Regions from separate parts of the Mesorhizobium sp. C432A genome, predicted to be linked through region 2. Evidence: predicted binding sites of a transcription regulator. Region 2 holds the regulator's gene; the other holds the start of a gene.

Region 1 (16,187 bases), 550 kb from region 2:
ACGATGTCGCCGAAACCGGTCGTCGTCACCGTGGCAACGGTGAAATAAAGCGCATCGACATAGTTTTCGAGGCCGGCGCCGAAGCGGAAGAAGAAGGTGTAGACGAAACCGGTGATGACGAAGAGAAACGTCAAAAGGTTGATGACCGCCTGGCTCGCCTCGCGCCATGGCCTTAGCCCGCGCATCTCGAAATGCCGCCACAGCGAGCCGCTGCGCGACAGCGACCACAGCCGCAGGATGCGCAGGAACGCCAGATTTGCCAGCGCCGTCGGCATCAGCAGCGTCAGAAGGATGAAGACATCGACCCAGGATGTCGGCTGTTTCATCAGCCGCAGCATGTCGTTGGAGGCTAACAGCCGGGCAATCAGGTCGGCGGCGACCAATGCGGCGACGGTATAGTCGAGCCACAGGAATGACGGCTTGTCCTGGAGCACCGGCGTGGCAACGAAGAAGGCGATGATGGCGAGGTCGATGATGACCGCCACCAGCTGAAACCGGAACGCCGCCGGCGTGCGTCCGTGATAGAGCTTGCGCAGCCGGTCACGCAGCCGCGCCATCGCTGAGCTTTGCTGCAATCCGTCCTTCTCGGCTGCTTTCATCACCAAGTGCGTAACTGTCCCAGCCGGGGCCGTCTAGAGCATGATCCCAAAAAGTGGGTGCCGGTTTTTGGAAAAGATCATGCTCCAACAAAGGGTTAGATCATGATGAGATTTCAACCAAATCTCATCATGATCTGACCCGGTGATCGTCACCCCTCCACCACCTTGCCGTCCGGCCCGACGAGGCGCCAGGCCGAGGCGGTGTCGTAGACGAACCGCTCCTCCGCAATCCGGTCACCACGCCAGCGCTGCAGGGCCACCTCTTCCAGCCGGCGCACGGTGCCGGCCTTGTCGACACGGTCGAAGGTCCAGCGGATGGCGACATTGTCGCCATCGACCAGGAATGTCTGGACAGGATGGGTGTGCATCTTCTCGATCCGATCGAGTGCTGCCTGCTCATGCGCCATCAGTGTTTCCTTGCCGCGCCGCGGGACGCCGAGATTTTCCTGCATGGTGGCATCGTCATGGTAGAAGTCGGCGATCGCTTTGACGTGGCTGCCTTCGACCACCTCCTTGAGGAAGGCTTCGACGCGTTCGCGGCTGGGCATGATTGTGCGTTCCTTTGAAGTTTCTGCTCAACGCATGTGGTTCAAAGGAAGGTCAGGTCAACCACGCCCCGCACGCTGGCCCTATCGGCTGCAATGTCAGGCCCAGAGCATCTTTATGCCGTCATGCACTGGCCGACGTCGATGCGATTGCCGTGTATATCAGCGCAGCCTAGACGAGCTCGACTTCGACCACACCCGGCACCGCGCGCATGGCCGACGCGATCTGCGGCGAGATGCGGTAGCGGTTGGGCAATTCGATCTCGATCTCGCCCTGCGCCTCTTCTTTGATGACGATAATGCTTACCTGACTTTCCCCACGCTGGGTAAGCTGCGATTGAATCGCCGACGCAGGCCCGTCATTTCGAACGAAGATGCGCAGCGCCTTCTGGATACGGCTGGCCTCATCCTCCAGCGACTGCACCGTCTGGATGCGCAGATTGACCCCTTCGGGCCTATCCTCGGCCGAAACGGTGATCACCACCGAACGTCCGGGCTCGAGCAGATCGCGATACTGCGCCAACCCTTCCGAAAACAGCACGGCTTCATATTGGCCAGATGTGTCGGAAAAGGCGATGACGCCCATCTTGTTGCCGGTTCGGGTCTTGCGCTCCTGCTTGGTGGTGACGGTGCCGGCGAGCCGGCCCGCGGCGGCACCGCGTTTGACCGCAGCCGAGAACTCGCCCCAGTTCTGCACGCGCATCTTCTGCAGGGCCGCCTTGTACTCGTCGAGCGGATGCGCCGAAAGATAGAAGCCGACGACCTGGAATTCACGGTGCAGCCGGTCGGCGGCAAGCCACGGATCGGTCTGCGGCAAATTGAGCGCCTGCTGCTGCGCGCCGAGCGACGCGCCGAAAATGTCGTGCTGGCCCGAAATGGCATTCTGCTGCGCCAGAGAAGCCAGCCCCATCATCCGTTCGACGCCGGCCATCATCTGGGCGCGGTCGTGGCCGAAGCAGTCGAGCGCGCCGGCCATGATCAGGCTTTCGAAGACGCGCTTGCCGACGATCTTGGGATCGACCCTTTCACAGAAATCGGCGAGATTCTTGAACGGCTTTTCGCCGCGCATGGCGACGATGTGCTCGACCGCAGCGTCGCCGACGCCCTTGAGGGCCGCCAGCGAATAGTAAATGCGGTTCTCGCCGACCTCGAAATTGCGGAAGCTGGTCATCACCGACGGCGCCACCACCTCGATGCCGAGACGCAGCGCATCCTGGCGGAAATCGGCGAGTTTGTCGGTATTGCCCATGTCGAGCGTCATCGACGCCGCCAGGAACTCGACGGGGTAATGCGCCTTGAGATAGGCGGTCTGGTAGGACACGACGGCGTAGGCGGCCGCGTGCGATTTGTTGAAGCCGTAGTCGGCGAACTTGGCCAGAAGGTCGAAGATGAAGTCGGCCTGCGGCTTGCCGACGCCGCGTTCGACCGCACCGGTGACGAAACGCTCGCGCTGCTTGTCCATTTCGGCGCGGATCTTCTTGCCCATCGCGCGACGCAGCAGATCGGCTTCGCCGAGCGAATAGCCCGACAGTTCCTGCGCGATCTGCATCACCTGTTCCTGGTAGACGATGACGCCTTGCGTCTCCTTCACCAGATGGTCGATCTTGGGATGGATCGATGCCATCTCCTCTTCGCCATGCTTTCTGGCGTTGTAGGTCGGGATGTTCTCCATCGGGCCGGGACGGTAGAGCGCCACCAGCGCGATGATGTCCTCGATGCAGTCGGGCCGCATGCCGATCAGCGCCTTGCGCATGCCGGCACTTTCCACCTGGAACACACCGACCACTTCGCCGCGCGACAGCATGGCGTAGGTTTCAGGATCGTCGAGCGGGATCGTCGCCAGGTCGATCTCGATGCCGCGCCGGCGGATCAGCTTCACCGCCGTCTCCAGCACCGTCAGCGTCTTCAGGCCGAGGAAGTCGAATTTTACGAGCCCGGCCTGCTCGACATATTTCATGTTGAACTGGGTGACCGGCATGTCGGAGCGCGGATCGCGGTACATCGGCACCAGTTCCGACAAGGGCCGGTCGCCGATGACGATGCCGGCGGCGTGCGTCGAAGCGTGGCGGTAGAGCCCTTCCAGCTTTTGCGCCATATCGAGCAGCGTCTGCACGATCGGCTCCTTCTCGGCCTCCTCGGCAAAGCGCGGCTCGTTGGCGATGGCATCCGCCAGCTTGACCGGATTGGCCGGGTTCTGCGGCACCATTTTGGAGAGCTTGTCGACTTGGCCGTAAGGCATTTGCAGCACGCGGCCGACGTCGCGCAGCACCGCGCGCGCCTGCAGCGTACCGAAGGTGATGATTTGTCCCACCTGGTCGCGGCCATATTTCTGCTGGACGTAGCGGATGACCTCTTCGCGCCGATCCTGGCAGAAGTCGATGTCGAAGTCGGGCATCGACACGCGGTCCGGATTGAGGAAGCGCTCGAACAGCAGCGAGAAGCGCAGCGGATCGATATCGGTGATGGTGGTGGAGTAAGCGACCAGCGATCCGGCGCCCGAACCACGGCCCGGCCCGACCGGAATGCCTTGCGCCTTCGCCCATTTGATGAAGTCGGCCACGATCAGGAAGTAACCGGGAAATTTCATCTTCTCGATGATGGAGAGCTCGAAATCGAGCCGCTCGCGGTATTGTTCGACCGTGTAGCCGGCGGTGGGTCCATGCGCCGCCAGCCGGGCGTCGAGACCTTCATGGGCCTGCCGGCGCAGTTCATCGGCCTCCGCTTTCAGCGCCACCTCATTGTCGGCGACATCGCCGCCGGTAAAGCGTGGCAGGATCGGATTGCGGGTCTTGGGATAGTAGGAACAGCGCAGCGCGATCTCGACGGTGTTGTCGATCGCTTCCGGCAGGTCGGCGAACAGCCGCGCCATATCCGCCTGGCTGCGCAGGAAATTGTCCGAAGTCAGCCGGCGACGGTTGTCGGCGGCAACGACGGACCCCTCGGCAATGGCGATCAGCGCGTCATGCGCTTCATAGTCGTCGCGGGCGGCGAAGAACGCCTCATTCGTGGCGACCAGCGGCAGATCATGGATATAGGCAAGGTCGACCGATGATTTCTCGATAGCGCGGTCATAACCGGAAACACGGTCCAGCTCGACATAGAGCCGGTCGCCGAACAGCGCCTTGAGTGCCAGAAGCCGCGTCTCGGCAAGATCTCGGCGATCCTCCTTCAGCGCCCGGCCGATCGGGCCGCGCGGCCCGCCGCTGAGGCAGATCAGGCCATCGCTATGGCCTTCCAGCATTGCTGACGTCAGATGCACGGGCTCGCCCGGCGGCGTCTCCAGATAGACCTGGCTGACCAGCCTGACGAGGTTGCTGTAGCCGGCCTCGGTGGCGGCGAGCAGCACCACGGCGTGCATCTCCGGACCATGGCGGCGGCGGTCGCGCTGCGCGTCGCTGGTCTCGCCGGAAAAGGCGAGATCGATCTGGCAACCGATAATCGGCTGGATGCCTTCCTTCACCGCCTTCTGGGCAAATTCCAGCGCGCCGAACAGATTGTTTGTGTCGGTGACTGCGATTGCCGGGCACTCGTCCTTGACTGCATGACCGACAACGGCGGCGACCTGCAAGGCGCCCTCGAGCAGCGAATACGCCGAATGCACGCGCAGATGGATGAACGGCCGCGCCGGCGCCTCCGGGCGCGCAGCAGCGAGCGCTGCTTCGCGCCTCAGGGGATCGCGTGGAAGTTTGTCATCCGCCATGATGTTTCAAATTGCTCGAAGGGCTTTGAGTCGATGGAGATGTATTGTCCCGGACCGGGCGATGCCAGTCCAGCACAAATGACCACCGACCACAGGCTTCCGTACCCAGCCGCACGGCTCAGAGATTGTTCGAAATTCGCTCTGGCGAGTCATATGATGGTGGTTTCGAGAACCGGAGCGCAGCGGCCATTGGTCCGTGAGCACGGGAAGCGCAGAAACCACCTTCAGATGGCCGCCGGAGTAGAATTTCCAAACAATCTCTAGGCGAACTCCATGATCACCGCATCGACAGCCAGGCTGTCACCCGGCTTGGCGTTGAGCTTCGACACGACAAGATCGCGGTCGGCGCGCAGCACGTTTTCCATCTTCATCGCCTCGACCACGGCCAGCGTCTCGCCGGCCTTGACCTCCTGCCCCTCGGCAACCGCGATCGACACGACCAGGCCCGGCATCGGGCAAAGCAGCATCTTGGACGTGTCCGGCGCCACCTTCTCCGGCATCAGCCTTTCCAGCTCCGCCGTGCGCGGCAGCATGGCGCGCGCCGTCACCGACATGCCTTTCCAGGCAATGCGCAGGCCGTTCGGCGCCGGCCTGATCTGCGCCGTGACCTTGCGGGCACCGACAGTGCCGCGCCAGATGAGGTCGCCCGGCCGCCAGTCGGACGCCACGGTCAGCGCTTTGCCGCCATCGACCGACAGATCGATTTCCATCGGAATGGAGATCATGCCCTCGATGATCGAAGCCTGGAGATAGTCGTCGCCGAGCTTCACCACCCAATCGCGCTTGAGTGCGCCCGAATGCGGCGCCAGCCGCCCGCCCAGCCGGTCAAGCCGATCGCGGCGCAGAAGCTCGACCGCGGTGGCGATCGCCGCCAGCACTGCCTTTTCATCGCCATTGGGCACGATCGGCGCGAAGCCGTCAGGATATTCCTCGGCGATGAAGCCCGTCGATATCCGCCCCTCGCGCCAGCGCGGATGCTGCATCAGCGCCGCCAGGAACGGGATGTTGTGCTCGATGCCGTCGACGACGAAACTGTCCAGCGCTTCCGACATGGCATCGATGGCCTCGATACGCGTGGGCGCCCAGGTGCAGAGTTTTGCCACCATCGGATCATAGAACATCGAAATCTCGGAGCCTTCGGTGACGCCGGTGTCGTTGCGGATGAAGACATCGCCGAACTTGCCCTCCTCCGGCGGCCGGTAGCGCGTCAACCGGCCGATCGAGGGCAGGAAATTGCGACAGGGATCCTCGGCATAGAGCCGGCTTTCCACCGCCCAGCCGTTCAGCTTGACGTCGCTCTGCTCGATCGCCAGCTTCTCGCCGGCGGCGACACGGATCATCTGCTCGACCAGGTCGATGCCGGTAACAAGCTCCGTCACCGGATGCTCGACCTGCAATCGTGTATTCATTTCAAGGAAATAGAAGTTCTTTTCAGCATCGACGATGAACTCGACGGTGCCGGCGCTCTGGTAGTCGACCGCCTTGGCCAGCGCCACGGCCTGCTCGCCCATGGCCTTGCGCGTCCTGGCATCGAGGAATGGCGACGGCGCCTCTTCCGCAACCTTCTGGTTCCGGCGCTGGATCGAGCATTCGCGCTCGCCGAGATAGAGGGCGGTGCCATGCGCGTCGGCCAGCACCTGGATTTCGATATGACGCGGATCGACGACGAACTTTTCGATGAAGACTCGGTCGTCGCCGAACGAGCTTTTCGCCTCCGAGCGCGCCCGGTCGAAGCCGTCGCGCACTTCCGACTGGCTCCAGGCAATGCGCATGCCTTTACCGCCGCCGCCGGCCGAGGCCTTGATCATCACGGGATAACCGATCTCGCCGGCGATCTTTTCGGCATGGTCGGCATTTTCGATGACACCAAGCCAGCCGGGAACCGTCGACACCTCAGCGGCCTTGGCGAACTTCTTCGATTCGATCTTGTCGCCCATCGCCTTGATAGCCTTGGGTTTCGGACCGATGAAGACAATGCCCTCAGCCTCAAGCGCTTCGCAGAAGGCGGCCCGCTCCGACAGAAAACCGTAGCCGGGATGCACGGCCTGCGCGCCCGTCTCCTTGCAGGCAGCGATGATCTTTTCAGGCAGGAGATAGCTTTGCGCGGCAGGCGATGGCCCGATATGCACGGCTTCGTCGGCCATTTCGACGTGCACGGCGTCGCGATCGGCGTCGGAATAGACCGCTACGGTGGCAATCCCCATCCTGCGCGCCGTCTTGATGACGCGGCAAGCAATCTCGCCGCGATTGGCGATCAGGATTTTCGTGAACATCGAAGGCGTTTCCTCGGGTCTTTCGTCCTTCTTATGGGCTTCGGCAGCCGGGCTCAAGCACCGCCGGCAGCGCACCCATCAAGACACTCCCTCCCCGCCAGGCCCGTGCCGAGAGGCGAAGATCGGGCTCGCCGACGACTGGGCCAAGATTTGCGCCATATTTGGTCGCCAAATCGGGTTGAAACAGTATAAAAACCCTGAAAGCCTGAAGACCAATCGCCTTGGGAGGAATTGCCTGATGAAAACCCGCGCCGCTGTCGCTGTCGCCGCCGGAAAGCCGTTGGTAATCATGGAGGTCGACCTCGACGGACCGCGCGAAGGCGAGGTGCTGGTCGAGATCAAGGCGACCGGCATCTGCCACACCGACGAGTTCACCCTGTCGGGCGCCGATCCCGAAGGCCTGTTTCCGGCAATCCTCGGCCATGAAGGCGCTGGCGTTGTCGTCGATGTCGGCAAGGGCGTCACCTCGGTCAAGAAGGGCGACCACGTCATCCCGCTCTACACGCCGGAATGCCGGCAGTGCCCATCCTGCCTGTCGCGCAAGACCAATTTGTGCACCGCCATCCGCGCCACGCAGGGCCAAGGCTTGATGCCCGATGGCTCCTCGCGCTTCTCGATCGGCAAGGACAAGATCTTCCACTATATGGGCTGCTCGACCTTCTCCAATTTCACCGTTTTGCCCGAGATCGCCGTCGCCAAGGTCAACCCGGACGCGCCCTTCGACAAGATCTGCTACATTGGTTGCGGCGTCACCACCGGCATCGGCGCGGTCATCAACACCGCGAAGGTCGAGCAAGGCGCGACTGCTGTCGTCTTTGGTCTCGGTGGCATCGGCCTCAACGTCATCCAGGGCCTGAAGCTCGCCGGCGCTGACATGATCATCGGTGTCGACCTCAACAACGACAAGAAGGCATGGGGCGAGCGCTTCGGCATGACGCATTTCGTCAATCCGAAGGAGATCGACGGCGACATCGTTCCTCACCTCGTCAACTTGACCAAGCGCGGCGCCGACCAGATCGGCGGCGCCGACTACACATTCGACTGCACCGGCAACACCAAGGTGATGCGCCAGGCGCTGGAAGCCTCGCATCGCGGCTGGGGCAAGTCGGTCGTCATCGGCGTGGCCGGCGCCGGCCAGGAGATTTCGACCCGGCCGTTCCAGCTGGTCACCGGCCGCACCTGGATGGGCACCGCCTTCGGCGGCGCACGCGGCCGCACCGACGTGCCAAAAATCGTCGACTGGTACATGGACGGCAAGATACAGATCGACCCGATGATCACCCATTTGCTGAAGCTTGAGGACATCAACAAGGGCTTCGACCTCATGCATGAGGGCAAGTCGATCAGGAGCGTCGTCGTTTATTGAGGAGAAGAAGCCGCCGACCGAAGGGCCAGCGACTGAAGTTGCACGGGTTCAACAAGGGAGGAATAAAATGCCTGAGAAACTGCATCCCAAAATCGACAATGGCTTGCCAAAGGAGAGCGCAAGCTTTGCCGGCGGCACGCTTGTCTGCGCCTGCACCAGCAAGCCGGTGAAGGTGAAGGTCAAGGGCCAGATCGCGCACAACCATGCCTGCGGCTGCACCAAATGCTGGAAGCCTGACGGCGCGGTGTTCTCGGTCGTGGCGGTCGCCGGCACGGGCGACGTCACTGTCACCGAGAATGGCGACAAGCTGAAAGTGGTCGATCCCTCGGCACTCATCCAGCGTCACGCCTGCACCGGCTGCGGCGTCCACATGCACGGGCCGGTCGAGCGCGACCATCCGTTCAAGGGCCTGTCCTTCATCCATCCCGAACGCTTCGAGGAAGACGGCTGGTCGCCGCCAGGCTTCACCGCCTTCGTGTCGTCGATCATCGAATCCGGTGTTGCCCCCAAGCGCATGGACGGCATTCGCGGCCAGTTGAAGTCGATGGGCCTCGAGCCCTATGACTGTCTCAACCCCGGCCTGATGGATTACATTGCCACCTGGACGGCGAAGAAGTCGGGCGCGCGGCCGGCCTGACAGTACGAGATTTCTGCCATGGGGCCGGGTAACATGCCGGCCCCATGTTCGTTTGGAGAGACAATGCCGGCACCCGCCATCTACGTCGACGCCGACGCCTGCCCGGTGAAAGCCGAGGTCGAGAAGGTCGCCGAGCGCCATGGCGTGGTCGTCACCTACGTCTCCAATGGCGGGCTGCGTCCGTCGCGCGATCCTATGATCCGCAACGTCGTCGTCTCTAAAAGCGCCGATGCCGCTGACGATTGGATCGTCGAGAACGCAAAACCCAACGACATCGTGATCACCGCCGACATCCCGCTTGCCGCTCGCACCGTGGCGCTCGGCGCGCATGTGCTTGGGCCAACCGGCCGGCCGTTCACGCCGGAGACCATCGGCATGGCGGTTGCAATGCGCGATTTGAAGCAGCATCTGCGCGAAACCGGCGAGAGCAAGGGCTACAATGCCAGCTTTGCGCCACAGGATCGCTCGCGTTTCCTGGGTGAGCTCGACCGTATCTTGCGGCGGGCTCTGAAATCCGTCACACCCGACCAGACGTGAAGCATCATCCGAGGTCGGGCTATGGCCGACACATCGCCGAATAACCCCTTGCAGCGGCACAAGCAGTTCTTTGTGTCGCTAGCCGTCGGTCTGGTCGTATTTGCCGCGGTATTGCCTTTGATTGGATCGCTCCCCGTCTCCACGCGGCTTGCTTATTCGATCTCGATTGCCGCCGATGCGTTCTTCGTCGTCTTCATCGCGCTCGTCATCGCCAAGATGCCGCTGCTGTCCGGCCGCTATCTCAGCAAGAACGCGCGCGAACTGGACCTCCCAGTGCTGGGCATCTTTGCCATCACGCTCGGCATCGTCGCCATGGCCATCGTCCTGCTGTTCCTTTTGATCAATCACAAGGATCGCGACCCCATCGAACTCGGCTTCGCCATGCTGTCGATCCCGCTTGGCTGGTTCACCATCCATGCCATGGCCGCCCTCCACTATGCGCATGTCTACTGGATGGACGGCGACGCGATCGATGCCGAAACCAAGAAGAAGATACCGGTCGGCGGCCTCGATTTTCCCGGCAGCAAACGGCCGGATGGTTGGGACTTTCTCTATTTCGCGACGGTGATCGGCATGACCGCGCAGACCGCCGACACGGCGATCACGACCTCGCATATGCGCCGCGTGGTGCTTGTCCATTCGATCCTGTCGTTCTTCTTCAACACCGTCATCGTCGCCGCCGTCGTCAATCTCGCGGTCAGCCTCGGCAATTGAGTATCCGTGCCCGCGATAAACCCGTGCCCGTAATAAAAACGTGATCGCATGAAACATCGCTTTCGATAGCGACGTATTGGGAGGACAAGGACGAGCGCGGCCATCCCAGGATCGCGCAGCCGGAGGCGAGGAAAAGATGGAAACCATTACCATGAGTCAGCCCGGCGCAGGCGTCGATGCCGCCTCAACGAAGGATGCGACGCTGATCTACCGGCAATCGCGCTGGACCCGCCTGACGCACTGGCTGTGGGCGATCTCGCTGTTCTTCTTGCTTTTGTCCGGCCTGCAGATCTTCAATGCCCGGCCGCAGCTCTACATCGGCAAGCAATCCGGCTTCGAGTACAACAACACCGTCTTTGCCATCGGCGCCGAAAACACCGCCACCGGCCCGCGCGGCTATACCGAAATCTTCGGCCATCGCTTCGACACCACAGGCGTGCTCGGCTGGTCGGGCCCGGCCCGGCAGCAAACGTCGCGTGCCTTCCCGTCCTGGGCGACAATCCCGTCCTATTACGATCTCGGCACCGCCCGCGTCGTGCATTTCTTCTTCGCCTGGATACTGACAACCACCTTGGTCGTCTGGCTGGTCGCCAGCCTGGTCAACGGCCATCTGCGCCGCGATCTGGCGCCGCGCCTTGACGATCTCAAGCGGCTGCCGCAGGACATCATCGAGCACGCCAAGCTCAGGTTCCACCACACACGCGAATACAACACGCTGCAGAAAATGGCCTATGGCGGCGTACTGTTCGTGCTGTTGCCACTCATTATCATCACCGGCCTTGCCATGTCGCCGAGCATGAACTCGGTGCTGCCCTGGCTCAACGAACTGCTCGGCGGAAGGCAGACGGCGCGCACCATCCATTTCACGGTGATGGTGCTGCTGGTCGGCTTTTTCATCGTCCATATGCTGATGATCCTCGCCGCCGGCCCGATCAACGAACTGCGCTCGATCATCACCGGCTGGTACCGCACCGATCCGCCAAGGCATGGCGACACCGAGAGGAGTGCGTGAGATGGCCAAATTCCAGATCAGCCGCCGAAAGTTCCTGACGGGCGCCGGCCTCGGCGTTTCCGGCATCATGTTGTCGGGCTGCGATGCCTTCGACAGCCAGCTCGGCATGGGCGATGGCCTGCGCAGTTTCCTCGAAAACGCCAATGGCCTGACCTACCGCGCGCAACGCTGGCTTGCCGGCCGCGATGCTCTGGCGCCGGAATTCACCGAGGCCGACATCCGCCAGCCGCAGCGGCCGAACGGCGTCACCGCGCCCGACGATGACACCTACAAGGGCCTGCTCGCCAACAATTTCGCCGACTGGCGGCTGGAGGTAACGGGCCTGGTCGAAAAGCCGCTGTCGCTCAGCCGCGAGCAGTTGGAGAACATGCCGAGCCGCACGCAGATCACCCGCCACGACTGTGTCGAAGGCTGGAGCTGCATCGCCAAATGGACCGGCACCCCGCTGTCGCTGGTGCTCGACCAGGCTGTGGTCAAGCCGCAGGCCCGCTATGTCATGTTCCACTGCCTCGATACGATCGATCGCAGCCTCTCCGGGGAAATCAAATATTACGGCACCATCGACCTGATCGATGCCCGCCACCCGCAGACGATCCTGGCCTACGGCCTCAACGGCAAGCCGCTGCCGGTCGAAAACGGCGCGCCGCTGCGCGTGCGCGTCGAACGACAGCTCGGCTACAAGATGCCGAAGTATCTCTACAAGATCGAGCTCGTCGACAGTTTTGCCAATATTGGCGGCGGCCGCGGCGGCTATTGGGAAGACAATGGCTATGACTGGTATGGCGGGATTTGATGGCCTCGCATTCTGACCGAGCACGATCTGACTCCGACCGAACCGAGCTTGCCTGAGGAAGCCGGTTTCGAGCGCGTGGCCGAACTTGGCGATTGGCCTGAAGACACTCCAATATCGTCCTCTGCAAAACGGTCGCAGAAAACGGCGCGGCTTAAGCAACCTTGTCGAGCAGTGGCTTGAGCGCCGGATGTATCTCCGGCGAGGCGAGTTTGATCAGCGTCAGCAGCGCGCGTTCATTGTCACGCAGCGGGCGGTCGGTGCCGATGCGATCGGCCAGCCATTTCGCCTCGCTGGCGTCGATCGTCTCGGCGCGGCGCGCGAGTGCCTCGGCGGCACGGTTCTTCGACTCCCATTCGGCCTCGATATCGCCGGGCGAACGATAGGCTTCCATGATGCCGGCCAGTCCGCCCGACACCATGCGGCTGAAGAAGCCACCAATTTCGGGCTCGGCCTGGTCCAAGAAACTGTCACGACGCAGCGCCACATCGCGCGTCGGCGCTTCGTAGCCGGCCGAACACATGACGAAATTGGCGAGCGCCTTGACGAACAGGTCGTTCCAGGACGGGTCGTTGTGGGCCGCTGCGGTCTGCTCGTTGATCTGGAACAGCACCTCGGCCTCAACCCGTGTGATGGCGATGTTGCCGTCGCCGCCATAGGCATGGAGAATGCGGCGCAACAGATCGACCTCTGCCTTGGCGACCAGCCCGGGAACCAGCGCGCCGCCGAGCATCAGTGGTCCCTTGCCGTCGACCACCGCGTTGGCGACCTGCTCGAGCGCATAGGCGGAGAGCCGGCCGGGCGACGATTTCGCCCTTTCCAGCACATGCACCAGCAGCTCCAGCTCGGTGAGGCTGTCGACCATGCCGTCGCGCGAGATCGTTCTGATCAGCCAGTCGGCATTGTCCTCTGAGATATAGCCGGCCGGCTTTTCCTGATGGACGATGTAGTCGGCAACCGCCTCGACGAAGAATTCAGGCCATTCCTGGCACCTGTCCGTCGCTGTCGCATCGAGCGCAAACAGTGCTTCGGCCTCGCCGCGCGTCACCACGCCGTCGGCGAACACTTCGCGACGCAGCATGACGACATCTTCCGCCGTGATGCGGTCCTTCGAGGCCAGCCCCGCCACCGGCGCGCTCCCGATCCGTTCGCCCATCTGTCAATCCCCATCCGCCGTGCCCAACGCAATTGCCGGCCAAACAATCGGCCCAGAATATCGGCATTGTCTTGAAAAACCGGCAAACGGCGTGGTTAGCGAAGACTTGTCAGGAAGATGTCGCGGGCAGGTGACAAGGTGTCGCCGACAAGCTATGGATGGCGCGTCGAGGGCTCAAGTTTTGAGTCCTACCTGTTTGCGGGAGAGAGCAGCGCGAGCTGTCGCCGAAGGGGAAATCGCCCGAAATCTCTCAGGCAAAAGAACCGTAGACGGGAAAGACACTCTGGAAAGTCGGGGCTTGCCCCCGCGCCGAAGGTGTAAGCGTCGCCGACAGAGTTCCGGTTGCGCGAGTCTCTCAGGCTTCAGACAGAGGGGCACGGACTGGTCGCCAGCAGCGGCCGATTGCGTGCGACTCTGGAGATGACATGACGGGCGACGACACCAAACACCTACCCCTCGAAGATCTGCACACCGCCGCCGGCGCGCGCTTTGGCGCCTTCGCCGGCTGGTCGATGCCGCTGACCTATCCGGCCGGCGTGATGAAGGAGCACCTTCACACCCGCGAACATGCCGGCCTGTTCGACATTTCGCATATGAAGCTGTTCGCGGTCAGCGGGCCGGGCGCTGCGGCACTTCTGAACCGCGCCTGCCCGCTCGATGCCGGCGCGCTCGACATTTCGCAGTCCAAATATACTTTCTTCCTCAACGAGGCCGCCGGCATCATCGACGATCTGATCGTCACCCGACTCGGCGATACCAGGTTCATGGTTGTCGCCAATGCCGGCAATGCGGTCGAGGACGAGAAGCATCTGCGCGCGCTGGCGACCGATTTCGATGTGAAAGTCGATGCGCTCGATCGCGTCTTCCTGGCGATCCAGGGACCCGAAGCCTGGGCCGCTCTGTCCCGCGCCGGCATCGAGACCGGCTCACTCTTGTTCATGCATGGCATCGAGCCGAAGCAAAACTGGTTCATGAGCCGCTCCGGCTATACCGGCGAGGACGGCTTCGAGATTGGCCTGCCGGAGGCGGATGCGCGGGCTCTGGTCGCCAAACTGCTCGAGGACGAGCGTGTGTTGTGGATCGGCCTTGCCGCCCGCGACTCGCTGCGGTTGGAAGCCGGCCTCTGCCTGCACGGCCAGGACATCACGCCGGAGATCGATCCGGCCAGTGCCGGCCTGATGTGGGCGATCCCCAAAGATCTCCGCGCCAGCGGATCCTTCATCGGCGCTGACGCGTTGCGTTCGATCCTTGAGCGCGGACCGTCGCAAAAGCGCGTCGGCCTGAAGCCGGACGGCCGCCAGCCGGTGCGCGCCGGTGCCGCCCTGTTCGATGCCGACGGCGATCCGGCCGGCCACGTCACTTCAGGCGGCTTCGGCCCTTCGGCCGGCCATCCCGTCGCCATAGGCTACGCCACAACCGCCCTGGCCAAGCCGGGCACGAAACTCTTCGCCGACGTTCGCGGGACGAAAATCCCGATCGATATCAGTTCCTTGCCCTTCACTCCTCATCGCTACCGCAAAGGATAAATTCCGATGGCAAAAACCTATTTCACACAAGATCACGAATGGCTGAGCGTCGAGGGAGGCATCGCCACCGTCGGGATAACCGACTATGCGCAGGAACAGCTTGGCGATCTCGTCTTCGTCGAACTGCCTCAAATCGGCACCAAACTCAGTAAGGGCGACACCGCCGTGGTCGTCGAATCCGTCAAGGCGGCATCCGATGTTTATGCGCCGGTTGATGGCGAGATCACCGACGCCAACGGCGCGCTGTCCTCGGACCCGTCGCTGGTCAACTCCGCTGCGACCGGCGACGGCTGGCTGTGGAAGATGAAGCTCGCCGACGAAGGCCAACTCGCAGGCCTCATGAATGAGGCCGCCTACAAAGCCCATATCGGTTGACATCAGGACCTATTGCCATGAGCGCAGCACTTACCCCCTTCTCGGCCCGCCACATCGGTCCTGATGTAAACGACGTCAGAGCCATGCTTGCCGTGATCGGCGTTCCCTCCGTCGAGACGCTGATCAGCCAGGCCGTGCCGCAGTCGATCCGCCTCGATCTGCCGCTAGCCCTTCCCGCGCCGGCGAGCGAAGCCGAAGCGCTGGCCGAATTGTCGGCGATCATGGCAAAAAACAGGGTGCTGAAGAGCTTCATCGGCGCCGGCTATCACGGCGTCCATGTGCCGCCGGTCATCCAGCGCAACCTGTTCGAGAACCCGGCCTGGTACACCGCCTATACGCCCTACCAGGCCGAGATCAGCCAGGGCCGCCTGGAAATGCTGTTCAACTTCCAGACCTTGGTCACCGAATTGACCGGCCTGCCGGTGGCTTCGGCCTCCCTGCTCGACGAAGCGACGGCGGTGGCCGAAGCGGTCGGCATCGCGCTGCGCCATCACCGCGACAAGCGCACCAAGGTGGCGCTGGCCGGCACGCCGCATCCGCAGACGCTGGACGTCGTGCGCACCCGGGCCGAGCCGCTCGGCATCGAGATCGATGGCGAGACCATCGACGACAACACCGCCGCCCTGCTGGTCTCCTGGCCGGACACGTTTGGCGTCTATGGCGACCACAAGGCGGCGATCGAGAAGGCTCGCGCCACCGGCGCCGTGGTCGTCTTCATCGCCGATCCGCTTGCGCTCACGCTGACCGAAGCGCCGGCCAGGCTTGGCGCCGACATCGCCGTCGGCCCGATGCAGCGCTTTGGCGTGCCGATGGGCTTTGGCGGCCCGCACGCCGCCTATTGCGCCGTCTCCGACAAGCTGACCCGGCTGATGCCCGGCCGCCTCGTCGGCCAGTCGATCGACAGCAAGGGCCGTCCCGGCTATCGCCTCGCCCTGCAGACGCGCGAACAGCATATCC
Region 2 (16,187 bases):
CTCGGGTTTTTCTTCTTCTTGAGAAGCTTCAGCTGCGTCGCATCGCTCTTGGCGGCGACGTTGATGACAGCGGTTTTGCCAACCGCCTGCGGTGAGGTCATTGCCGGAGTGCCGGCGAAGACCGCGGAGCTCATGCCGAATACGGCACAAAACCCCATGAAAATGAAGCTGCGAAGCTGCATGGCGAAGATCCGATCGTTCAATGCTTGTTGCCCACGGCGTCGCCCGGCGCCCCCCAAGGGCGCAGAAAGTGCCGCCGGCAATCTATAATCGAAGTGGCGTACGGGCCTCAAGCACGGGGTGCGGTCGAATCTTCGTGATCGTGTGCCATTTGCCGCGACTGTGTTGAAACAACAACAGATCGCGGCATCTGACGCTACCGACTACTGGTTCGGAACCTGCGGTGTCACCGGCAAGGTAACGCCATTGGTAGCCGGCGGCGTAGCCGAATCGGTTGCAGGTGGCGTCGCCGGAGATGGAGCCGTCGCCGGGGCCGTGGTGGCGGGCGGCGTGGTGGCGGCGCCGTTGGCCGCGGGCGCGGCCGGTGCGGTGTTGCCCGAAGGCGGCGTCGGCGCCGTCGTGCCGGGCAACTGATTGAGCACGCCGTTGCCGCTGTCGGCCGGCACGCGGTCGAGAATGTCGATCGGTTTTTCGCCATAGCGGGCAACGATCGAGAGTGTCAGCGACGTCACGAAGAAGGCCGCGGCCAGGATCGCCGTCGCCCGCGTCAGCGCATTGGCGGCGCCACGCGCGGTCATGAAACCGGAACCGCCGCCAATGCCGAGACCACCGCCTTCGGAGCGTTGCAGCAGCACCACGCCGACAAGGGCGAGCACGACCATGAGGTGGATGACGATCAGTACGGTTTCCATATTTTATCCTGGCAAGCCCTGCCGCTCCCTGGCGATCAGGGCCGGTGATTTGGAGGCGGCTCCATACAATGCTTTAACGGCATTTCCAAGCCCGTGGCCGGAATATGGGAAGCAATGCGCCCTTTGCAACGATTTCCGCCGAACTGCTGCGTTCATAAGTCTATGACCGAACTGGTCGGCAACGAAATTCCGGGGCCTACGAGATATTCTGGTATGCCTCGGCGATGGCGAGAAAGTCGGACGCCTTCAGGCTGGCGCCGCCAACCAGCGCGCCATCGACGTTTTTGACGCCTAGCAGTTCGACAGCGTTGGACGCCTTGACCGAGCCGCCATAGAGGATGCGCATCTTGCCGGCCACGGCTGCGCCGAGCGCTTCCGCCAGTTTTTGGCGGATATGCGCGTGCGCCTCCGCCACGTCTTCGGCGGTCGGCGTCAGGCCGGTGCCGATAGCCCATACCGGCTCGTAGGCGATAACGGTGTTGGCGGGCGTTGCGCTCGGTGGCACCGAGCCGGCGACCTGGCGCGATAACACGTCGAGTGCTGTGCCCGCTTCGCGCTCGGCCTTGGTCTCGCCGATGCAGATGATGGCGACGAGCCCTGCCCGCCACGCCGCCGAGGCCTTGGCGAGGACGATGGCATCGTCCTCGCTGCGCTGTTCGCGGCACTCGGAATGGCCGACAATGACGTGGCTGGCGCCCGCATCCTTCAGCATCTCGGCTGAGACGCAGCCGGTGAAGGCGCCGCTTTCCTTGATGTGGCAGTCCTCGCCACCGGCCCGCACCGGCGTGCGCGACAGGATTTCGACGGCGCGCGACAGTAAGGTCGCCGGCACGCAGACCAATGCTTCGGTCTCTGCGTCGAGCCCGCTCATGAAGCCGTTGCCGATCATCCTGAGCTCGTTCAGCGAAGCGCTGGTGCCGTTCATTTTCCAGTTGCCGGCAACGAGCGGTCGAATTCCTGGCGTCATGGGGATCTGGTTCTCCGGGCGACATTGGGGTCTCGCCCTCCCTATCAAAATCAGGCCACAAAGCAATCGACAGTGAGCCGGAAGGGCGCTATTGCGCTTGTTTCAGACTCGGGCGCACGCAAAACTGCGCAAAAATCGGAAGTAACAATGCTTGGTATATTGAGAAGCGCGGCAGGGACCTGGGTCGCGAAAGCCCTGCTGTCGCTGCTGGTGTTGAGTTTCCTTGCCTGGGGCGTCACCACGCGGATGACGGGCGGCTTCCTGGCTGGCCATCATGCGGTGATCACCGCCGGCAGCACCACCGTGTCGATCACCGAGTACCGCCTCGCCTACGATCGCCAGATCGCCATGCTGCAGCAGCAGATCGGCCAGCGCATCAGCCGCGACCAGGCCAAGGCCTATGGCATCGACAACCAGGTGCTGGCTCAGTTGGTGTCCGGCGCCGTCCTTGACGAACAGGCGCGCAAGCTCGGGCTTGGCTTCTCCAAGGACAGGCTGGCCGAACTGACGCGGCAGGAACCCGCCTTCCAAGGCCCGAATGGCCAGTTCGACCGCCGGCTGTTCGAATCCCGGCTGCGCGAACTGGGAATGCGGCCGGAGGATTATCTGAAGAACCGGGCTCAGGTGGCGGTGCGCCAGCAGATCGTCGAAGCGGTTTCGGACGGCCTCAAGGCTCCGGACACCTTCTTCAAGGCAGTTGCGCTCTATCGGGGCGAAGACCGCACCATCGACTATCTGATCTTGCCAAAGGCGTTGGTGGAGCCCATCGAGGCGCCATCCGACAGCGTGCTTCAGGCTTATTTCGAGGCCAACAAGAAAACCTACGCGGCGCCAGAATACCGCAAATTCTCCTATGTCCGGCTCGAGCCCGAAGACATCATGGATGTCAGCGCCGTAACGGACCAGCAGGTCAGCGACGACTACAACAAGAACAAGGGCCGCTACACCACGCCGGAAATGCGCACCATCGAACAGCTGGTGTTCCCTTCCGCGGACGCCGCCAAGGCGGCATCCGATTCGCTGAAGACGGGCGCCACTTTCGACAAGATCGTCACCGCGCAGGGCAAGACCCCGGCCGACACGCTGCTCGGCACGCTCTCCAAGGATAAGATCACCGACAAGGCGGTCGCCGATGCCGCATTCGCGCTTGCCGTCAACGAAGTCAGCCCGGTCGTCCAGGGCGCGTTCGGTCCGGTGCTTTTGCGCGTCACCGAGATCAAACCGGAAACGGTGAAGCCGCTGGCGGAAGTGTCAGACCAGATCCGAAAGGATCTGGCGCTCGGCGAAGCAAGCCGCATCCTGCTCGACGTGCACGACAACTACGAAGACACCCGCGCCGCCGGCAGCACGCTGGCCGAAGCCGCCGCCAAACTGAAGCTCAAGGACGTCACCGTCGAGGCCATAGACCGCACCGGCCTCAAGCCGGACGGCACCATCATCAAGGACCTGCCGGCATCGCCGGACCTGATCAAGGCGGTGTTCGAGGCCGAGCCCAACACCGAGAATCAAGCCCTGACCACGCCTAACAACGGCTTCGTGTTCTATGAACTGACATCGATCACGCCGGCTCGCGACCGCACGCTGGACGAAGTCCGCCAGCGCGTGGTGGCGGACTGGACGACAGAGGAAACGACCAAGCGGCTGACCGCGAAAGCAGACGAACTCGACAAGCGCCTCAAGGCTGGCACCACACTCGACGTCATCGCCGGCGAACTGAAGCTTGAAAAGCAGACCAAGCGCGGCGTGAAGCGCGAGGCCGACGATGTCGATTTCGGCAAGGAGGGTGCTGCTGCGATGTTCGGGGTCGGCGAAGGCGGCACCGGGCTGATCCCCTCGCCCACCGGCGACGGCCAGATCCTGTTCAAGGTCGCCGAAGTGTTCGAGCCGGCCGGAGCCGACGCCAGCTCGGTACCCGACGATGCGCAAAAATCCTTCACGCAAGGCATGTCCGACGATCTGCTCGACCAGCTGGTGGCGCAGTTGCAGACGCAGTACGCCGTCAGCGTCGACCAGGCCGCCGTTTCCCAAGCCCTCGCCCAATGAATGGCCTTAGCCCAATGAACGTCTTGGCCCAATGAGCGCCCTGAAGACCCATATCGCCAAGGTCGCCACGGGAACCGGGCTTACCTTCGAGGAAGCGCGCGAAGCTTTCGACATCATCATGTCTGGCGACGCGACGCCGGGCCAGATCGGCGGCTTCCTGATGGCGTTGCGCGTGCGCGGGGAGACCGTGAGCGAGATTTCCGGCGCCGTCGCCACCATGCGTGCCAAGATGCTGCGCGTCGAAGCTCCTGAGGGCGCCATCGACATTGTCGGCACGGGCGGCGACAATTCGCATTCAGTCAACATCTCGACCGCTTCGGCCTTCGTCATTGCCGGCTGCGGCGTGCCGGTCGCCAAGCACGGCAATCGCGGCCTGTCGTCGCTGACGGGCGCTGCCGATGTGCTGGTCGCGCTCGGCGTCAAGATCGATATCCTGCCAGAGGTGATCGGCCGCTGCATCCAGGAGGCCGGCGTCGGCTTCATGTTCGCGCCGGCGCACCACCCTGCGATGAAGCATGTCGGCCCGACCCGCGTCGAGCTCGGCACGCGTACCATCTTCAACCTGCTCGGACCGCTGTCCAATCCGGCTGGCGTCAGCAGGCAGATGGTCGGCGTGTTCCTGCCGGAATGGATCGTGCCGGTGGCCGAGACATTGAAGGCGTTGGGCACCGAGCATGCCTGGGTGGTCCATGGGGATGGCTATGACGAAATCACCACCACCGGCGAAACGCAGGTGGCGGAACTGGCCGGCGGCGAGATCCGCCATTTCAGGCTCACCCCGGAAGCCGTCGGCCTGCAGCGCCACACCAAGGACGAGTTGCGCGGCGGCGACGCCGCCTACAATGCCACGGCGTTGCGCGACATGCTGAGAGGTGCTGCCGGGGCCTATCGCGATACGGTGCTGATGAACGCCGGCGCCGGCATGGTGGTGGCCGGCAAGGCGACGACGCTTGCCGACGGCATGGCCGCGGCCACACAGGCCATCGACAGCGGCCGGGCGCTGGGCGTGCTCGACAGGCTGGTCGAGATTTCGAACGGATGAGCCGTGGCTGACATTCTGCGCAAGATCGAGGCCTACAAGCGCGACGAGATCGCGGCGGCGAAGGCGCGGATACCGTTGGCCGAGATCAAGGCGCGAGCCAAGGATGCCGACGCACCGCGTGGCTTTCGGAGGGCGCTTGAGGCGAAGCGCAGATCGGGCAGCTTCGGCCTGATCGCCGAGATCAAAAAGGCAAGCCCATCCAAAGGCTTGATCCGTGCCGATTTCGACCCGCCCGCACTGGCGCAGGCCTATGAGAAAGGCGGTGCCGCCTGTCTTTCGGTGCTGACCGATGCGCCATCCTTCCAGGGCGCGCCGGAATTTCTCACCAATGCACGCAAGGCAGTGTCCCTGCCCGCGCTGCGCAAGGATTTCCTGTTCGACCCTTACCAGGTCTACGAGGCTCGCGCATGGGGCGCCGATGCCATCCTGATCATCATGGCCAGCGTCGATGATGCCTTGGCGAGCGAATTGGAAGCGACCGCGTTCGAACTCGGCATGGACGCGCTGATCGAGGTGCATGACGAGGCCGAGACGCAGCGCGCGGTAAAACTCTCGTCGCAGCTGATCGGCATCAACAACCGCAATCTCAGAACATTCGAGACCAGCCTCGAGACCTCGGAACGGCTGGCATCGATGGTGCCGGGCGGCCGATTGCTGGTCAGCGAGAGCGGAATTTTCACCCACGACGATTGCTTCAGGATGCAAAAGACCGGCATCAGCACCTTCCTCGTCGGCGAGAGCCTGATGCGGCAAGAGGATGTCGCTGCGGCAACGCGGCTGCTTTTGACAGGCAAGGCGAAAGCAGAGGCCATCTGAGGATGGCAGCCGCCCTCACCCATCTCGGCGCCAAGGGCGAGGCCAACATGGTCGATGTCGGCGAGAAGGCGGAGACGACGCGCACGGCGGTCGCCGAGGGCTTTGTCTCGATGCGGGCCGAAACCCTGAAGATGATCCTCGACGGCGACGCCAAGAAGGGCGATGTGCTGGGTACCGCGCGCATTGCCGGCATCATGGCTGCCAAGAAGACGCATGAGCTGATCCCACTCTGCCATCCGCTGCTTTTGACCAAGGTGTCGGTCGACATCGAACCGGACACCACGCTGCCCGGCCTCAGGGTCACCGCGCTCGCCCGCGTCACCGGCAAGACCGGGGTCGAGATGGAGGCGCTGACCGCGGCATCTGTCGCGTGCCTGACCATTTACGACATGGCCAAGGCGGTCGACCGCGCCATGGTGATTTCCGGTATAAAGCTGGTGGAAAAGACCGGCGGCAAGTCCGGCGACTACAAGGCGGGTTCGTAAATGGCGCTGGTTCCGGTCGCCGAGGCGCTTCAACGCCTACTCGACGGCGCTGTGGCGTTGCCCGGTGAAAGCGTCGCGCTGGCGGATTCGGCCGGCCGGGTGCTGGCGGAGCCGGTCGTGGCGCTGCGTACCCAGCCGCCTTTCAATGCATCTGCCATGGACGGCTATGCCGCACGGGCGCGGGATGTGGCGACCCTCCCGGCGAGGCTTTCGGTGATCGGCAAGGCGCCTGCAGGGCGAGGCTTTGACGGCGCTGTAGGTAAGGCGGAAGCTGTGCGCATCTTCACCGGCGCGCCGCTGCCGGAAGGCGCAGACACCATCGTCATCCAGGAGAATGTCCGCGATCTCGGCGGTGGCCGGATCGAGGTCACCGAACCGACGGCGAAGAACCGTAACATCCGCCGCCTTGGACTGGATTTTGCCCAAGGCGACGTGCTGCTGGAGAAAGGCCGCGTGCTCGATCCGGCTGCATTGTCGCTGGCGGCGTCGGCCAATCATCCCCGGTTGAACGTGGTGCAACGGCCGCTGGTCGCCATCATCGCCACCGGCGACGAATTGCTGCCACCGGGTAGCGAACCTGGCCCCGACCAGATCATCTCGTCCAACGCCTATGGCGTCGCTGCTGTGGCGCAGTCGGTCGGCGCTCGCGCGCTCGATCTCGGTATAGCGGCCGATCGCAAGGAAGCGATCGCGGCGCTGGTGAAAAAGGCGGTCGATGCGAAAGCCGACGTCATCGTCACGCTCGGCGGCGCCTCGGTCGGCGACCATGATCTCGTCCATGACGTGCTGACCGGCGAAGGCATGAACCTCGACTTCTGGAAGCTCGCCATGCGCCCGGGCAAGCCGCTGATGTTCGGGCGGCTGGGCGATATCAGGTGCATCGGCCTGCCCGGCAATCCGGTGGCGAGCCTGGTCTGCTCGCAATTGTTCCTGAAGCCGTTATTGGCGCAGCTCGGCGGCCGTCCCCACCGGCAGGACATCCGCCAGGCTCAGCTTGGCGCCGCGATGCCGGCCAATGATCTAAGGCAAGACTATGTGCGCGCCGTGGTCCGGGAAGAAGCCGGCGCATTGGTGGCGACGCCGTTCGGCATCCAGGATTCCTCGATGCTGAGAATGCTGGCCGACGCCACCGGCCTGATCGTGCGCGAGCCCTTCGCTCCGGCGGCAGAAGCAGGCGCTGCTTGCAGCGTTCTGATGTTGCGCTGAAGGTCGCGGATCCAAGCCGTTAATTCCAAGAGATAAGACTGGTTGTTACTCCGCCAGCAATGTCCGCGTCAGCGGATGTGTCGGATCGGCAAGCCCGTCGACGATGCTGAAATGATGCCGGTCCGGCTCGACCACTGTGCTGGTCGTGGCGCCGAGGCCGATCCAGATGTTGGCAAGCAGCGCATTCTGGCGCAGGAACTCCGCCCGCTCGCCGCCGCCGGCCCAGCAGGTGATGCGCGCGCCCTGCATGGGGCGCAGCAGAACCGGGCTTTCGGCCAGTGCTTCCGCTTCATCGATGGCCAGTGTCGCGTTCATCCCCGTCCGCATGATCGGCCGCAGATCATGAACCCCGGAGATCGAGACGACATTGCGTATGCGGCCGGCCACATCGGCGGCCAGAGGCGTCGTTGTCGTCACCATCCTGGAGGCGAGATGGCCGCCGGCGGAATGCCCGGTCAGGATCACCGGCCCGCCGACCATCGTCGCCGCCTTGCCGATCGCCGCCGCGATTTCCCTGACGATGCCGGAAATGCGTATGTCGGGACAAAGCGTGTAAGTCGGCATTGCCACGGCAAAGCCATTGGCAACCGCGCCGTTGGCCAGATGCGACCATGGCTTGTTGTCGAACGCCTTCCAGTAACCGCCATGGATGAAGACGACGAGCCCTTTGGGCATGACATCGGGAAGGAACAGATCGAGCCTGTTGCGCGGGCTGTCGCCATAGGCGATGTCGAGCTTGGCCCGACCGGACGCCGACATTGTGTCGCGAAAAGCCTGTGCCGGTGTGTCCCACGCGGCCGGCCAGCGATTGCTGCCGGCAATGTTGTCGCCGTTGGCGTAGGCATTGTCCCAATCGGCAACACGATGTTGGAGCATCTGCATCCCTCCCGGATGGCTTCAGTTCAGTCGACAGGAATGGCCGCCGAACAGGGCGGCGTCAATCCTGCGACCTAAAAACATTTTAGGCTTGAAACAAATTTCGACTGGTGCGATCCTGCGCCTTGTTCAGCCATGGGCGCGAGGCAGACAGGGGCAGCCGAAAATGCTTGGGCCATCAGCGCATATCGACACATTCACGCGCGACAACCTGCCGCCGCCGGAGCAATGGCCGGAGTTTTTGCTCGACGGCTTCGACTATCCCGACCACATAAATGCCGGCGTCGAATTGACCGACAGGCTGGTCGAAAAAGGGTTCGGCGACCACACCGCGCTGATCGGCAATGGCCGCCGCCGCACCTACAAGGAACTGTCCGACTGGACCAACAGGCTCGCCCATGCCCTGGTCGAGAATTATGGCGTCAAGCCGGGCAACCGGGTGCTGATCCGCTCGGCCAACAACCCGGCCATGGTCGCCTGTTGGCTGGCCGCCACCAAGGTTGGCGCGGTGGTCGTCAACACCATGCCGATGCTGCGCGCCGGCGAACTCGCCAAGATCGTCGACAAGGCGGAAATCACGGTTGCGCTTTGCGATACAAGGCTGATGGACGAGATGACCGCCTGCGCCAAGGGCAGTGCGTATCTCAAGCAGGTCATTGGCTTCGACGGCACGGCCAACCATGACGCGGAACTCGACCGCGCCGCCCTCGACAAGCCGGTCACCTTCACTGCCGTCAACACCGGCCGCGACGATGTCGCCCTGCTCGGCTTCACCTCCGGCACCACCGGCGTGCCGAAGGCGACGATGCATTTCCACCGCGACCTGCTGATCGTCGCCGACGCCTATGCCCGCGAAATCCTGGAGGTGACGCCCGACGACATCTTCGTCGGCTCCCCGCCCCTTGCCTTTACCTTCGGTCTTGGCGGGCTCGCCATCTTCCCGCTGCGTTTCGGCGCCGCGGCGACGCTGCTGGAACAGGCGACGCCACCCAACATGATCCACATCATCGAGACCTACAAAGCGACCATTTCCTTCACCGCTCCAACCGCCTATCGGGCCATGCTCAAGGCCATGGATCAAGGCGCTGACTTGTCCTCGCTGCGCGTCGCGGTTTCGGCGGGCGAGACGCTGCCGGCGCCTGTCTTCGAGGAATGGACTGAGAAGACCGGCAAGCCGATCCTCGATGGGATCGGCGCCACCGAGATGCTGCATATCTTCATCTCCAACCGCTTCGACGACATGAAGCCGGCCTCCACCGGCAAACCCGTCGGCGGCTATCAGGCACGCATCGTCGATGACGAGATGCGGGAGTTGCCGCGCGGCTCTACTGGCCGGCTGGCGGTGCGCGGCCCGACCGGCTGCCGCTACATGGCCGATGCCAGGCAAAAGGACTATGTCCGCGACGGCTGGAATCTCACCGGCGATACGTTCACGCAGGACGAGGATGGCTTCTTCCACTTCGCCGCGCGTTCCGACGACATGATCGTCAGCGCCGGCTACAACATCGCCGGCCCCGAGGTCGAAGCGGCGCTGCTCTCGCATCCCGACGTCGCCGAATGCGCGGTGACCGGCGCCGAGGACGGTGAACGCGGCCAGATCGTCGAGGCGCATATCGTGCTTGTGCAAGGTGTTTCGCCGGACGCATTGACCGTCAAACGCCTGCAGGACCACGTCAAGGCAACGATCGCGCCCTACAAATATCCGCGTTCGGTGAAGTTCATCGACGCCTTGCCCAAAACCCAGACCGGCAAGATCCAGCGCTTCCGGTTGCGCGCGGAGAAGAGCAATTGATTAAGCCGCACGATCCGGCGTCCGATGGCGCGCAGATGTCGTTCAAGGAGCGGATGTCCTACAGCGACTATCTGCAGCTGGACAAGGTGCTCGATGCGCAGGCGCCGCTGTCTTCGGCCCATGACGAGATGCTGTTCATCATCCAGCATCAGACATCGGAATTGTGGATGAAGCTCGCTTTACACGAGATCGGCGCCGCGATCCGCTCTATCCGCGCCGACCGCCTCGAACCGAGCTTCAAGATGCTGTCTCGCGTCGCGCGCATCTTCGAGCAGCTCAACAATGCCTGGGACGTGCTGCGCACGATGACGCCAAGCGAATACACCGAGTTTCGCGACGCGCTCGGCCAATCCTCGGGCTTCCAGTCGTGGCAGTACCGCGCCATCGAGTTCATGGCCGGCAACCGCAACCTAGCCATGCTCGGGCCGCACAAGCACCGGCGCGATCTTACGGACAGGCTGGAAGCGATCCTGGCCACGCCGTCGCTGTACGACGAGGCGCTTCTGCTTTTGGCGCGCAATGGCTTCGACATCGGCGCCGATGCCGGGCGCACGGACTGGCGCGAGACGCGCGGTGAGAACGAAGACGTGCTGGCTGCCTGGCAAACCGTCTACCGCGACCCGCAGCGCTACTGGATGCTCTACGAACTGGCCGAGAAGCTGGTCGACTTCGAGGATTACTTCCGCCGCTGGCGCTTCAACCACGTCACAACGGTCGAGCGCATCATCGGCTTGAAGCGCGGCACCGGCGGCACCTCAGGCGCCTCCTATCTGAAGAAGATGCTGGAGGTCGTGCTGTTTCCGGAGCTCTGGACGGTCCGCACCCGGCTCTAGAGCATTTCACCGTTTAACGGAAACGGCGAAATGCTCTAGCTCTTTGATTGACGCAATTTCGGACGGAAAACCGCTTCACACTTTTCCTGAAATTGCTCTGGTTTCTCACGTAACCGCGGTCTTCACCGCGAAGCGGGCGTCCTGCCAGGCGCCGGTGCGCAGAATATCCTCCAGGACTTCGACCGCCTGCCAGACATCGCCATATCCGACATAGAGCGGCGTGAAGCCGAAACGGATGGTCGACGGCGCCCGGAAATCGCCGATCACGCCGCGCTCGATCAGCGCCCGCATCACCTGATAGCCATGCGGGTGGAGGAACGACACCTGGCTGCCGCGCTGGCTGCCGTCGCGAGGACTTTCCAGTTCAAGCCGGTAGGCGCCGCATCTGGCTTCGACGAGCTGGATAAACAGGTCGGTCAGCGCGATGCTTTTTCTGCGCACCGCCGCCATATCGACGTCGTTCCAGATATCGAGCGCGCCCTTGAGCGCCCGCATCGACAGCACCGGCTGCGTTCCGCACAGGAAGCGGCGAATGCCGCTGCCGACGGCAAAGCCCTGCTCGAAGGCAAAGGGCCGCGCATGGCCCCACCAGCCGCTGAGCGGCTGGTGGGCATCGTCATGGTGGCGCTCGGCCGCGTAGATGAAGGCCGGCGAGCCCGGGCCGCCATTGAGGTATTTGTAGGTGCAGCCGACGGCGAAATCGGCATTGGCACGGTCAAGTTCGACCGGCAAGGCGCCGGCCGTGTGGCAGAGATCCCAGATGATCAGCGCGCCGGCGTCATGTGCCTTGCGCGTCAGCGCCGCCATGTCGCGCAACTGGCCGGATTTGTAGTTGACGTGGTTGACCAGGATGACGGCAACGCTGTCGTCGATCAGCTCCTCGATTGCGGCCGCGTCGACGCCCTCCAGCCGCAGCCGCGTTCCCGGCCGGGTCGAGGCGACGCCTTCGGCCATGTAGAGGTCGGTCGGGAAACTGTCGCCCTCGGCAACGATGACCGACCGATCCGGCCGCATGCCGAGCGCTGCGTGCAGCAGCTTGTAGATGTTGATCGAGGTTGTGTCGCAGACCACCGTCTGCCCATCAGCCGCGCCGATCAGTCGCCCGAGCTGATCTCCGAGTTCCACCGGCATGTTGAACCAGCCGGCGGTGTTCCAGGCGCGAATGAGGTCGTGCGCCCATTCCTGCGTGGCGGCCTGCTGCAGTTCGCTGAAGACGACCGCTGACGCGGCGCCCAGGGAATTGCCGTCGAGATAAATCACGCCTTGCGGCAAGACAAAGCGTTCACGCATGGAGCGCAGCGGATCGGCGGCATCCATTGCTTCGATTGTAGCGAGATCGGGTGTCGTGCTCATGATCCGGCGCCCCTCCATGGACAAACGCGCGCGGCGGAGCCTGCCGCCCAAACATGCCGGCGATCTTGAGTGGTCGCCCTTGAACTGTCAAACATTATATATAATTCACCCATTGAAAGGCTTTGATATATAATGATCCGCCCGAGCGTTTATGTCTGATGGATCACGATGCTGGATGACGAGCAGACCTCGAAGACGGAAGTGGCCTATCGCCTGCTCAGGCGCGATATTCTTGCGACCCGGCTGGCGCCTGCCGCGCCGTTGAAGCTGAGCACGCTGCGCAACACCTACGGCATCGGCTGGACGCCGTTGCGCGAGGCGCTGTCGCGGCTGGAGGCGGAACGGCTTGTGACCGCCATCAGCAACCGCGGGTTTGCGGTCGCTCCCGTCTCTCGGGCGGAGCTCGAGGATTTGGCACGTGCGCGGCTGGTGGTCGAACTGCCCCTGCTGGTGGAATCGATCGAGAAGGGCGACCGTGAGTGGGAAGACGCGGTCGTTGCCGCCCACTATCGTCTCTCACGGTGCGGGTCTGTTCTCGACGATCCATCGGATGATGCGGTCGACGCGTGGTACGAAAAACACGATGCCTTCCATGCGGCGCTGCTCAGTGCCGCGACATCCAGCTGGCTGCTGCGCTTCAATGCAACGATTTCCGACCAATTGCATCGCCATCACCGCTTTCTGGGTCTGGCCCCGACGCTGCGCGCCGCCGCCGGCCGCACGGACGGACACCGGAAGGCCGTGGCGGCCCTGCGCGACGCCGTGGCGATCGAACACCATACCGCCCTGATGGAAGCGGCCCTCGATCGCGACGTCGAACGTGCGAAAACTCTGATGACCGCTCACATCGGCTACACGCTGCGGGTCTATGCCCAGAGAGAACCCCGCGCGGATGCTGCGCAGCCCCGTCCGAAAAGGAAGCGGCGATCGTAGCCGACGACGCAGGGCACTTTGTCTTCGTTTCACCCCGTTGCTGGCAACTGGGCGCAGGCGGCGCTCGCAGCGCCGAACGTTACGCTGAACAAAACGTCAACACATTCATTAAACTTTAAAAGGTTGCGGAACACAACTGGAACAGATAGTGTTTGTTCTGGGTTTGTTTTTTCTGATTCTGGTTTCAGAACCCTTGGGGGCCGCGATGCTGACGCGCAAACAACATGAGCTTCTGATGTTCATCCATGAACGCCTGAAGGAGAGCGGAATCCCGCCGTCCTTCGACGAGATGAAGGAAGCGCTCGACCTCGCCTCCAAGTCCGGCATCCACCGCCTGATCACGGCGCTTGAGGAGCGCGGTTTCATTCGCCGGCTGCCGAACCGGGCGCGCGCGCTGGAAGTGCTGCGGCTGCCCGACTCGATCGCACCAGGCCTCAATGCGGCGAGGAAGTTTTCGCCGAGCGTCATTCAGGGCAGTCTTGGTCAAACCGGCCAAGGGCAAGGCGGCCAAGGACAAGGCGCGTTGGGCCAAGGCGGTCTCGGCCGCCAGATCAAGCCGGGCTCGCCGTCGCGTTCGATGTCGGCCGGCAATGACGATGCCGTTTCCGCGATTTCAATCCCGGTTATGGGACGCATCGCCGCCGGCGTGCCGATCGACGCCATCCAGCATCAGACCCATTCGATCTCGGTGCCGCCCGATATGATCATGGGCGGCGAACACTACGCGCTCGAGGTCAAGGGCGATTCGATGATCGAGGCCGGCATTTTCGATGGCGACACGGTCATCATCCGCAATGCCGACACAGCCAGCCCCGGCGAGATCGTGGTGGCGTTGGTCGACGATGAGGAAGCGACCCTGAAACGCTTCCGCCGCAAGGGCGCCTCGATCGCCCTGGAAGCCGCCAACCCGGCCTACGAGACCCGCATTTTTGGACCGGACAGGGTGAAGGTGCAGGGCAAGCTTGTCGGATTGATCCGGCGCTACTGAGCCGGCTTGGGTTTGTACTTTTCACGCTGGTTGTAAGGCGGCAGGCCGCGCGCTTCGCGGGAGAAGCGGCGTTGCTCGTGCCAGTGGCGATACGGCTTGTCGACGGCGAAGCGGATGGTTGGCGCTGCAGCTGCCGATTGCGGATCGAAGAAGACGGCGGCGCTGCCGTCGCGGGCCAGCTGTTTCTTCGTCACGACCAGCACCAGCGGGTCGCGGCACGGATTGTAGGCGGTGGCGTCATCGATGACGATCAGGCTCGCGAAGGCACAGGCCGGCCGCGCCGTCTTGCGGTCTTTCGCAAGCGCTACAATGGCTCCGGAAGGGTGCCGGGCGATACAGAGATCGCCGGTGCAATAGAAGGGCGAGCCGGGCGGCAGATCGAGCGGATCGAGATCGAACCGCGTATCTGTTGACTCGAAAATCTCAGGTGGGATAATGGTTTCGGCCCGCAGCGCCCGTTTCCAATTGTCCGTGGTGAATTCGTTGGAGCGTTCGCGGTTGAGGGCGAGTTCGCCGCCACCGATCGGCATGGCCACCAGATGCGCATCCTCGGATATGAGCACGTCGGGCGTAAGCACCTGCGGCACCGTCAACAGGCCGGCCAGCGCGAAAGGCACGGCCGCCAGCCTGAGCCAGGTGGTGGCCATGGTGGCGATGACGAGGGCGACCGTCACCAGCAGCACCGAGCGGATGGAAATCAACCCGACGGCATCGACCGGCGAGCGCTCGGAAATCCAGGCCGATATGGCGATCATCGCCGTCAGGCCTTTGCCCATCACATAGAGGAACGGTCCGTCGGCGCCGAACGGCATCGCCAGCGCGCTGAGCACGGCAAACGGCATGACGATCAACGATACAATCGGCATCACGGCCAGATTGGCGATCAGGCTGAGCGGCGACACACGCTGAAAATGCCAGATGGCGAACAGCAAGGTTGCACTGCCGGCGATGATCGAGGTCATGGCGAGGCCGCCCATGGCCAGCGCGAATTTTCGCGACAGGAAGCCGACGAAGGAGCGCTTTGCCGGTGGCGTTCTCACCTTGTCGGCGCGGTAATCGGCCCAGCCGGCATAGGCGCCGACAAGGGCGGCAGTGGCGGCAAACGACATCTGGAAGCTGGGACCGACCACCTCGTGCGGCGACACCAGGATGACGGCAATGGCGGAGATCGCCAGATTGCGCATGGTGAGTGCGGCGCGATCAAACAGCACGGCGACAAGCATGACCGCTAGCATGATGAAACTGCGCTCGGCAGCCACCACGATGCCTGAAATGACGAGATAGGCGGCGATGGAGACGAGTGCTGCCACTGCTGCATATTTCTTCACCGGCCGGCGCGAGGAGAAATCCGGAAACAGCGCAAAGGCGCCGCGCAGCAACGCCATGATGGTGCCGGCAACCAGCGCCATATGCAGGCCGGAGATGGAGATGATGTGATAGATGCCGGTGCGCCGCATCGCTTCGTTGACCTCGTCCGGGATGCCGGCGCGCACGCCGACAATCAGCGCCGCGGCAATCTCGCCTTCGGCGCCGCCGATCTTGCCCCTGATATGGTCGGCAATGTTTTCGCGCGCGCTCTCGATTGCCGAGGAGAGCCGCGCGGTCAGCGGCGGCGGTCCCTGCGTAGCAATGGTTTTCGGATTGCCGAGAAAGAAGCCGCTGCCGCCGATACCGGTGAAATAGCTGTCGAAGGAGAAATCGTAGCTCTCCGGCCGCACCGGACCGGTCGGCGGCAACAGCCTGGCATAGCCGGTGATCAGGGAGCCGGCGGTCATATCGGCGGGAACGGTCCGCGCCGAGAGCCTGACCCGCTCCGGGGCGTAGCGCAGCTTGGGGTAAGCGGTCGAAACCACGTCGAGCGTCAGCCTGATGCGCCCGCTCTCCATCTGTTCGAGACTGACGACGCGGCCGGTCAGCCGTGTCTGGATCTCGGAGCCGAGCATCTGCGTTCCGGCGCGCCAGGTCTCGACTTTGGCGGCGA

What was found. The regulator LexA, encoded in region 2, represses DNA repair genes until DNA is damaged. The targets are predictions, from matches to a motif close to TGTTCNNNNTGTGTTCNG.
Region 1: a site for LexA is predicted at 4,971-4,988, ahead of dnaE (DNA polymerase III subunit alpha). Genes of this name have one in related genera too.

What each region holds. Positions count from the first base shown of each region.
Region 1 is NZ_CP100470.1:4,573,420-4,589,606, forward strand. Features, by position in the region: gene NLY33_RS22350 (potassium channel family protein) at 1-599, opposite strand, end outside; gene NLY33_RS22355 (nuclear transport factor 2 family protein) at 749-1,147, opposite strand; gene dnaE (DNA polymerase III subunit alpha) at 1,317-4,844, opposite strand; gene NLY33_RS22365 (acetyl-CoA carboxylase biotin carboxylase subunit) at 5,105-7,117, opposite strand; gene NLY33_RS22370 (S-(hydroxymethyl)glutathione dehydrogenase/class III alcohol dehydrogenase) at 7,356-8,483, shown strand; gene gfa (S-(hydroxymethyl)glutathione synthase) at 8,551-9,120, shown strand; gene NLY33_RS22380 (YaiI/YqxD family protein) at 9,184-9,657, shown strand; gene NLY33_RS22385 (DUF1345 domain-containing protein) at 9,679-10,371, shown strand; gene NLY33_RS22390 (cytochrome b/b6 domain-containing protein) at 10,508-11,383, shown strand; gene NLY33_RS22395 (molybdopterin-binding protein) at 11,385-12,176, shown strand; gene NLY33_RS22400 (hypothetical protein) at 12,328-13,329, opposite strand; glycine riboswitch at 13,519-13,605, shown strand; gene gcvT (glycine cleavage system aminomethyltransferase GcvT) at 13,755-14,855, shown strand; gene gcvH (glycine cleavage system protein GcvH) at 14,862-15,230, shown strand; gene gcvP (aminomethyl-transferring glycine dehydrogenase) at 15,248-16,187, shown strand, end outside.
Region 2 is NZ_CP100470.1:4,026,269-4,042,455, reverse strand. Features, by position in the region: gene NLY33_RS19585 (L,D-transpeptidase) at 1-182, opposite strand, end outside; gene secG (preprotein translocase subunit SecG) at 384-872, opposite strand; gene tpiA (triose-phosphate isomerase) at 1,069-1,839, opposite strand; gene NLY33_RS19570 (peptidylprolyl isomerase) at 1,987-3,882, shown strand; gene trpD (anthranilate phosphoribosyltransferase) at 3,914-4,924, shown strand; gene trpC (indole-3-glycerol phosphate synthase TrpC) at 4,928-5,740, shown strand; gene moaC (cyclic pyranopterin monophosphate synthase MoaC) at 5,743-6,225, shown strand; gene NLY33_RS19550 (molybdopterin molybdotransferase MoeA) at 6,226-7,431, shown strand; gene NLY33_RS19545 (hormone-sensitive lipase) at 7,477-8,307, opposite strand; gene NLY33_RS19540 (AMP-binding protein) at 8,474-10,099, shown strand; gene kynA (tryptophan 2,3-dioxygenase) at 10,096-10,932, shown strand; gene kynU (kynureninase) at 11,038-12,285, opposite strand; gene NLY33_RS19525 (GntR family transcriptional regulator) at 12,454-13,218, shown strand; gene lexA (transcriptional repressor LexA) at 13,424-14,206, shown strand; gene NLY33_RS19515 (ComEC/Rec2 family competence protein) at 14,200-16,187, opposite strand, start outside.